One region of the Anaerofustis sp. LCP19S3_F7 genome, then DNA from elsewhere that is predicted to be linked to it. Evidence: riboswitches for the same ligand, from Rfam matches in the RefSeq annotation. Region 1 holds a riboswitch; the other holds the start of a gene.
What was found. Region 1 has a riboswitch for FMN ahead of ACTQYZ_RS05885 (ECF transporter S component). Riboswitches for the same ligand answer to the same signal wherever they lie in the genome.
Positions count from the first base shown of each region.

Region 1 (4,439 bases):
CAAAAGAAACTGAGAGAATAAAAAAAGGAATAAAAAGTGCAATTACTTTATCAAGCATTTTCTGTTTAATTATTTCCTTTATAGTTTTTGTATTTGCAAAACAATTAATGATGATATTTGTAAATGCAAATGAAACAGCAATTATAAATGCAGGAATAGAATACTTAAGAATTGAAGGTGCTTTTTATATAGGAATAGGATGTTTGTTCCTACTTTATGGTATTTACAGAGCAATAGAAAAACCTTTAATGTCCGTTATTTTAACAATTATTTCTCTTGGAAGCAGAGTCTTCCTTGCTTATACTTTATCTTCTATTTCATTTATAGGAGTAAAAGGTATATGGATGAGCGTGCCTATTGGTTGGACGCTTGCCGATATTACAGGGATTTTATATTATTTAAAAAATAAAAATAAAATTGAAAAGAAACTTTTATCAAAATAAAAAAGACACTTAAGTGTCTTTTTTATTTTAACTATGTAATATTAATTGAATTTAAAAATTCATAAGTCCTAATTATTTTTATCAACAGCATTTACAGGACAAACACTATAACAATTTCCACATTCAAAACAATAGTTATCAATTATTTTATAAGGATTTCCTTTCTTTATTGCTTTAAAGGAACATACCTCAAAACACTTCCCACACCCTATACAATCTCCATTTATATGATAACTTGCTTTTCTAACATTTCCCCCTCCAATTGAAAATGTTTTTCTTAAAATGGGTTGTTGTGACATATCAAGATATTCGCCCTCCATATCGTACACCTTGAATACTTCAAGAGCCATTTTACTTTCTTCACTTGTATAAATTTCATTCATATAAGTATTTTTCTCAAATATTTCATCGAGTTTATCTCTACCTATATTCATTACTTTAGCTTTCATCATAATGGCTTTTGTAGACATTGTATTCATTCCTTTCATTGCAGATATGGAAACTACCTTTTTATCCATAAGTCTATCATAAAAAGGCTTCCCTTTTGCTGTTAAGAAATAAACACTGTCTTCATCATAAAGCATTAAATCTATAATGCTCGTTTCAGGTTCTCCGTTTTTATCTACTGTTGCAAAAACCGTAGAATGAACTTCATCTACCAAAAATGATAAATAATCTTTGGCTTTTTCCATTTTTTACTTTTCTCCTTTTAATATAGGACTTACCCCTTTATAAATAAGAATAGCAAATAATGAAATAATCAGACCTTTAATAATATTTGCAGGAATTGCACTAAATAAAATTACTTCAAATTTAGTCTGAATGAAAGGTATTATTTCTCCAAAAGAAGCAATAACCTGATCAATTGGCATAAATGCACTATACATAGGAAGTAAAACAAAATAATTAAGTAATCCTGCAACTACTCCCATTACTACACTTGCAATAATACAAGCAATTAAAGCAGTTTTCTTTGTTTTATTTCTTTTGTAAATTAATCCTGCAGTAAAAACAAAAGAAGCACCCATTGCAAAATTTGCAAGTTCCCCTATTCCTGCTGTTTGTGTTGAAAATACTTGAAGCCCGTTTTTAATTAGTTCAATTACAACACCAGCCATAGGTCCAAAAGCAAATGCACCGATTAATGCAGGAAGGTCAGATAAATCCATTCTTGCAAAAGATGGTGATAAAAGCATTGGTACTTCTAAAAATGCGAGTAAAAATGATACAGCCGCTAACATAGCCGTACATACCATTACCCTTGTACTGATTTTTGAGTTTGTTGTTTGATTTGTTGTTAAGTTTTCCATTATTCTCCTTATTATAGATATGAGGTGAATTTAAAAAATGCCTGTTATACTAAAATAACAGGGCATTAATTATCATATCTTCTTTCATCCGGACTATACCGTCGGTTATGGAATCACACCATATCAGCTTTCGCTCCCAGACTTTACTGGCGGTCAGGAATTACACCTTGCCCTGAAGATAAATTCTTCAATATTCAATTTTCTATAATAATTTATTTATAAGAATAATTGGAGGATTACACCAATAAATAAATTCATTACTAAATAAGTATAACTCTTTTTTAGATTATTGTAAATATAAAATTTATATTATATAATCAAAATATAAAATAGGACTAAACAAATTATAAAAGCCCTTAAATAAAAGGAGAAAAATTTATGATAGAATTCAAATTTGATACACAGCTTCTTATTGCCGGAGAAAATTTAGATGAAGATGAAATCCATGATTATATAACAAATAACTTTAAAGGGGACTGCCTGCTTGCAGTCGGAGATGAAAAATTAATAAAAATACACTTTCATACAAATGAACCATGGGATGTATTAAAATATTGCAACTCTCTTGGCGACATACACGACATAGTAGTAGAAAATATGCAAAGACAAGCCGATGGTTTAAAAGGATAGAAGAATACGCTAAGCGTATTCTTTTTTCATATTAAGTTCATTTTATTTTTTATTTTTACCACTTATTTTTTAGATACAATATAATCAAATATTCACATTTTAACAAACTTATTTCACACTTACCCTTTATAATAAGTTTCACAAAAGTATTTAAGAAGTTATATTATAGCAATATACCATAACTAATTTTATAATAAAGGACCCTATAACTAATAATGCTCTAAATATAAATACTTTTTTAAATATTTGTTTTTTATTAAATCTCCTCTCAGTGTTTCAAATATACATTTTTATATCTTAAAAGATATAATTGGGAACAATTAATTAATTTACCATAAACGCGGTAAAACCATCCTAAAATTCATTTTGGGAAATATATGCAAGTAAAATATTTTGTATTAACCTACAAGAACTATAATATAACCCTATTTAGAGAAGTAAAAAAAAGCAGTTACAACTGCTTTTTTTATTTTAATCTTATATTAGTAAAAACATCCTTACCGATATATCTTGCCTTATCCTTTAGCTCTTCTTCAATTCTTAAAAGTCTGTTATATTTAGCAACTCTTTCACTTCTGCAAGGTGCTCCTGTTTTTATTTGTCCTGCGTTAAAACCAACAGCCAAATCAGCAATAAAAGTATCTTCCGTTTCACCTGACCTATGAGATACAACCGTTGTATAATTATTTTTTCTTGCTAAATTCATAGTGTCTAAAGTTTCGCTTAATGTTCCTATTTGATTTAATTTTATTAATATAGAGTTTGCAACCCCCATATCAATACCTTTTTTAAGTCTTTCTTTATTGGTTACAAACAAATCATCTCCAACAAGCTGAACGCTGTTATTAAGTCTGTCACTTAAAAATTTCCAGCTTTCAAAATCATTTTCATGTATACCATCTTCAATAGATATGATAGGATATTTACTTATAAGTTTTTCATAATATGCTATCATCTCGCCGTATTTTCTTTCTTTTATTTCATAAAAATACGAATCAAGCTTTTTTTCATAAAGCTCACTGCTTGCCATATCAAGAGCTATATATACATCATCTCCCGGTTTATACCCTGCATTTTCAATAGCTTTCATTATAAGCATAATAGCTTCTTCCGCACTATCCACATCAGGAGCAAATCCTCCTTCATCACCAACGGAAACACTCATCATCTTCTCTATTAAAATGCCTCTTAATTTGTGATAGATTTCACTGCCCATTCTTAAAGCATCTTTAAAAGTATCTGCACTATGAGGAAGTATCATAAATTCTTGAACATCTAAATTGTTATTTGCGTGTTTTCCACCGTTTAAAATATTCATCATAGGAACCGGAAGTAATGTCGCATCATTATTAGATAACTGCCCTATATAACTATATAAAGGAAGTTTTAAAGATTTGCTTACTGCATCGGCACATGCAAGAGAAACGCCTAAAATTGCATTTGCACCAATATTTCCTTTATTCTTACTACCATCTATTTTACATAATGCAGCGTCAATATCATCTTGATAAGCAGCATTCATTCCTATTAAATGCGCTTTAATATAATGATTTACATTTTCTACCGCTTTTAATACACCATTACCTACATATCTATTTTCATCTTTATCTCTAAGCTCAACAGCCTCAAACTCACCCGTTGAAGCACCTGAAGGAACAGCAGCCCTACCAATGGAACCATCTTCAAGAACTACATCAACTTCAACGGTAGGATTAGACCTTGAATCCAAAATCTCTCTGGCATAAATATCATTTATTTTTGTATTTTCCAAAATATTTACTCCTCCTTTTTGTAAATATTTTTCTCTTTAAAATGAAATTTATACCATAAAATTTATATTATTAGACTCAAGAAATTAAAAAAATAACCACAATTTTGCGGTTATTTTTATAAAAGTCCTTTAATTAATTTTGCAATATTATCTAATTGTTCTTTATTTAATTTCTTCAAATCATCAACTATTTCATCAATCTTTTCTGGGTTATCATTTTCTATATCAAAAAATTCACTTGGAGAAATATTTAAAAAATAACAAATAGAAAAGAAAACAGACATA
Region 1 covers NZ_JBQKFF010000004.1:73,956-78,394, forward strand. Annotated here, with positions in the region: gene ACTQYZ_RS05875 (MATE family efflux transporter) at 1-443, shown strand, start outside; gene ACTQYZ_RS05880 (4Fe-4S binding protein) at 512-1,135, opposite strand; gene ACTQYZ_RS05885 (ECF transporter S component) at 1,139-1,753, opposite strand; FMN riboswitch at 1,826-1,937, opposite strand; gene ACTQYZ_RS05890 (kinase to dihydroxyacetone kinase) at 2,132-2,383, shown strand; gene eno (phosphopyruvate hydratase) at 2,850-4,157, opposite strand; gene ACTQYZ_RS05900 (helix-turn-helix domain-containing protein) at 4,271-4,439, opposite strand, start outside.

Region 2 (4,439 bases), on a different contig from region 1:
CAATAAAATATAAATATTTTTAAGTTTCTTAGGAGGAAAAAAAATGCAAGGCAAAATGAAAGCTGGCAGACTTCATGCTATCAACGACATAAGATGTGACGAAGTGGATATTCCACAAATTAAAGATGACGAAGTACTTGTAAGAGTATATTGTGCAGGTATATGCGGTTCTGACTTAGGTAGAGTTTTCTCAACAGGTACATATCACTTCCCTACAACTCTAGGTCATGAATTCGGTGGTGAAATAGTTGAAATCGGTAAAGGTGTAAAAGACCTTGACTTAAGAGAAGAATTAAAAGTAGGTCAAAGAGTTGACGTAAACCCTATGACAGGATGCGGAAAATGTAAAGATTGCTTAAATGGTAATATAAATTTATGTGATACATATGGCTACACAGGTTCAAGAAGCGACGGAGGATTTGGTCAATACGTTGCAGTAAAAGCTACACAATGTTATGTATGTCCTGATGATTTTAGCTGGGATATGATTTGTCAAATCGACCCTGCTGTTATTTCACTACACGGTGCTTTAAGAGCTGGTATCAAAGTTAACGATGCAGTTGTAGTATTTGGTACAGGTCCTGTTGGATACTATATGGTTCAATGGGCAAACATCTGCGGAGCAAGAATGGTAATCGCAGTTGATATTAAAGATGAAAAACTTGACTTAATCAAGAAAGTAGGCGCTACTTATACAATTAACTCATTAAATATGACAAATGAAGAAGTTGTTGCAAAAATTAAAGAATATACTGGTGAAGATGGTCCTGAAGTATGTATAGAAGCAGCAGGTTCTCCAATAACATTTAACCAAGCATTACAATGCTTAAAGAAACACGGTACATTTACATGTATAGGTACTCCACATGGAGATGTAAATGTTCTTGATAAATCTTATGATAAATGTATTTTAAGAAAAGAACTTACAATAAAAGGTTCTTGGTGCTATAACTTTACACCTGAATATGAAGAATTCTGTGCAACAATAGATGCTGCTAAGAAAGGTTTACTTGACTTAACATCAATTATTTCTCACAGATTTAAAGTTGATGATGTAAAAGACGCTTTTGCCTTAATTGAAAGAAAAGAATTCTTTAATAAAATCGTAATTACACAAGATGGTTACGAACCTGGAAAATAGTTTTTAATTAAAATAAAATATAAATAAAATTTAAGGAGAAAATTAATATGTTAACAAAATACGAATTAGCAAGAGTAAATGACCACTCTTTATTAAAACCACAATTAACTTATGATGAAGTAAGAAAAGGAATCCAATTCGCAAAAGAATGGAAATGTAGAACTGTATGTGTTACTCCATCAAGAGTAAAAATGGCTTATGATATTCTAAAAGGTTCTGAAACAGCAGTATGTGCATGTGTTGGTTTCCCAAATGGTGCAGAACTTACAGAATCAAAAGTTGCTGATACTCAAAGAGTATACAACATGGGTGCAACAGAAGTTGATATCGTACTTAACGTTTCAGCTTTAAAATCAGGTGATTATGATACAGTATTTAACGATGTTCATGCAGTAGTAAATGCTTCTCCTGCTAATATCAAAGTTATCTTAGAAAACTGCTTATTAACAAAAGATGAAATCGCAAAAGCTTCAAGAATTTGTTCTGATGCTGGTGCTGGATTTGTTAAAACATCTACAGGTTTCTCATCAGGTGGTGCTACACTTGAAGATATCGCAATCATGAAAGCAAATATCGATACAACAAGAGTTCAAATTAAAGCTGCCGGCGGTATTTCAACAGTTGCTGATGCTGAAGCATTCTTAAAAGCTGGTTGTTCAAGACTTGGTATTTCAAGAACACAAGCTATGTTTGATGAAATTGACGCAGCAAGCAAATAGTAACTTACATTTTTCTTAATACATAAAAAAGAAGAGAATATATTCTCTTCTTTTTTTTTGATAATTAAAATATAAATGATTATTCAAAACCTTTGTCTATATCATTAAATAATTCATCATTAAAGAAATCCCTTATGTTTATTTCAAAAAAATCACATAAAATTTTAATTGTTTTTATTCCCGGGTTTTTACATTTTCCATCAAACATACTGTAAAGAGTAGTAGGAGGAATACCTGCCATGTTTGCAAGTGAATTTATGGAATATCCGCTTTCTTCACATAGCATCATTATTTTTTTGTTTATAGCTTCCCTAAGTTGCATTTTATTCACCTCCGTTTATTAATATTACATAAATTAAATTTAGTCAAAATTAAATTTCTTTTTTTATATTTTACATTATTTTTTTTTATTTAAAAAGTAACCTATGGCGACTTAATGTTGACTTTTTTAAAAAAATATTATAATATAAGGTGAACAATCTTCAGGGTTGGGTGAAATTCCCTACCGGCAGTTATAGTCTGCGAGCGAAAGCTGAAAAGGTGAAATTCCTTTACCGACGGTAAAGTCCGGATGAGAGAGGATACATAAAGTATTTTTTTTAGTAATTTCCTGAAGGGTGATTACTATTTTTTATGTATACCTTAAATTTTAAGGAGGTATAAAAAAAATGAAAGACACTAGAAGACTTGTAACAGTTTCAATGCTTATTGCATTGTCAATCGTATTAATGCTTATTGTACGATTCCCAATTATGCCATCGGCTGCATGGCTTGAATATGAACCAATGGATGTTCCACTTCTTATTATAGGTTTAATGTTCGGACCTGTAACAGGAATAATATCCGTTATAATTTCAAGCTGTATACAAGCACTAACCGTAAGTGCTATGAACGGCTGGGTAGGTGCTTTGATGCACATAATCTCAAGTAGCGCACTTGTAGGAGTTGCAGGATTTGTATACAGCAAAAACAAAACAAGAAAAGGTGCTGTATTAGGGCTTGTTCTTGGAGCTATAGCAATGGTTCTTGTTATGATTCCGGCAAACTTGGTAATTACAACTAATTTTTACGGTATGCCATTAGAAGCTGTAAAAGCATCACTTCCTGTTGCAGTAATACCTTTTAATATTTTAAAAGCCGGTATTAACTGCATAATAACTTTTATTGTATATAAACCTATCAGTAACTTTATAAAGACAAGACATGATAGTGCAAGAGTAAATACAACAAAATAGAAATAATAATAAAATCTTTACTTAATGAATCCATTTAGCCTCTCAAAACGAGAGGCTTTAATTTTTTTATATAAAAAAACCCCTTAACAGGGGCATTCGTTCTTAATAATTATTCTGCTTCTTCGGCCAGCTCTTTTAGTTTATCCTCATAAGCTTCCAAAACTTTGTTTTGCATTTCCACTCTTGTTTCAAGGTTTATCGGATGTGCAATATCTTTGAATTCACCATTAGGCATTTTTCTACTAGGCATAGCAATAAATACCCCATTGTCTCCTTCAATTATTTTGATGTCATGAATTACGAATTGATCATCAAAAGTAACAGATACGATCGCTTTCATCTTTCCTTCGTCATATGTCTTTCTTACCCTAATGTCTGTGATTTGCATTTGTCTTTCCTCCCTTTATTCTGTTAAATATATTATACATTATAAATTTAAGAATTGCAATAACGATTACATACCTATAAATAAAGGATTTCATAATTTTTCAACATGATGTTTTTACTTTAAATATTTGCCGATTTTTTTAATATAATTATAATATAAATAAATATTGTAAAAATCATTGAAAGATAGTAAAATATATTAAGTATATAATAAGCATATAATGAAATAAATAAGTGTTAAAGTTTATATAAAAACAATACGGCGGTGAAAAAATGAATATAGATTTAGAAAATATAAAAAAGATATATTTTATTGGAATAGGCGGAACCAGTATGTCTGGTCTTGCTTTAATGTCAAAAATAAACGGTAAAGAAGTTTTGGGTTCAGATATGAGACCTTGTGTTTATACCGAAAAATTAGAAAAGAATGGAATTAAAGTTATTATAGGACATAATAAAGAAAATATAACCGACGATATAGATTTAATAGTTTATTCTGCTGCAATCAGAGAAAATAATCCTGAAAGAGTTGAGGGAAAAAATAAAGGTATTCTTGAAATAGAACGTTCAATTTTCCTTGGACTTATAAGTAAATATTATAAAAAAACCGTAGCTGTAAGCGGAACTCATGGAAAAACAACAACATCTTCCCTTATGTCTTTGGTATTTTTAAATGCAAATCTTGATCCTTCAATTTCAATAGGAGGAACTTTAAGAAAAATAAACGGAAACTCAAGAGTTGGGGACAGCGACTATTTTGTAATAGAAGCATGTGAATTCGTAGACAGTTTCCTTCATTCAAGACATTTTGTAGGAACAATACAAAATATTGAAAGAGATCATCTTGATTACTTTACAGGTGGTATAGAACAAATAAAAGAATCATTTAAAAAATTTGCAAAAATTACTCCAAAAGACGGTTTACTTGTTGTAAACGGAGATGATAAAAACGTTCTT
Region 2 covers NZ_JBQKFF010000001.1:268,170-272,608, forward strand. Annotated here, with positions in the region: gene ACTQYZ_RS01380 (galactitol-1-phosphate 5-dehydrogenase) at 44-1,141, shown strand; gene deoC (deoxyribose-phosphate aldolase) at 1,189-1,860, shown strand; gene ACTQYZ_RS01390 (helix-turn-helix domain-containing protein) at 1,940-2,182, opposite strand; FMN riboswitch at 2,335-2,447, shown strand; gene ACTQYZ_RS01395 (ECF transporter S component) at 2,529-3,095, shown strand; gene spoVG (septation regulator SpoVG) at 3,205-3,483, opposite strand; gene murC (UDP-N-acetylmuramate--L-alanine ligase) at 3,756-4,439, shown strand, end outside.
Region 2: another riboswitch for FMN. It lies ahead of ACTQYZ_RS01395 (ECF transporter S component); the one in region 1 lies ahead of ACTQYZ_RS05885 (ECF transporter S component).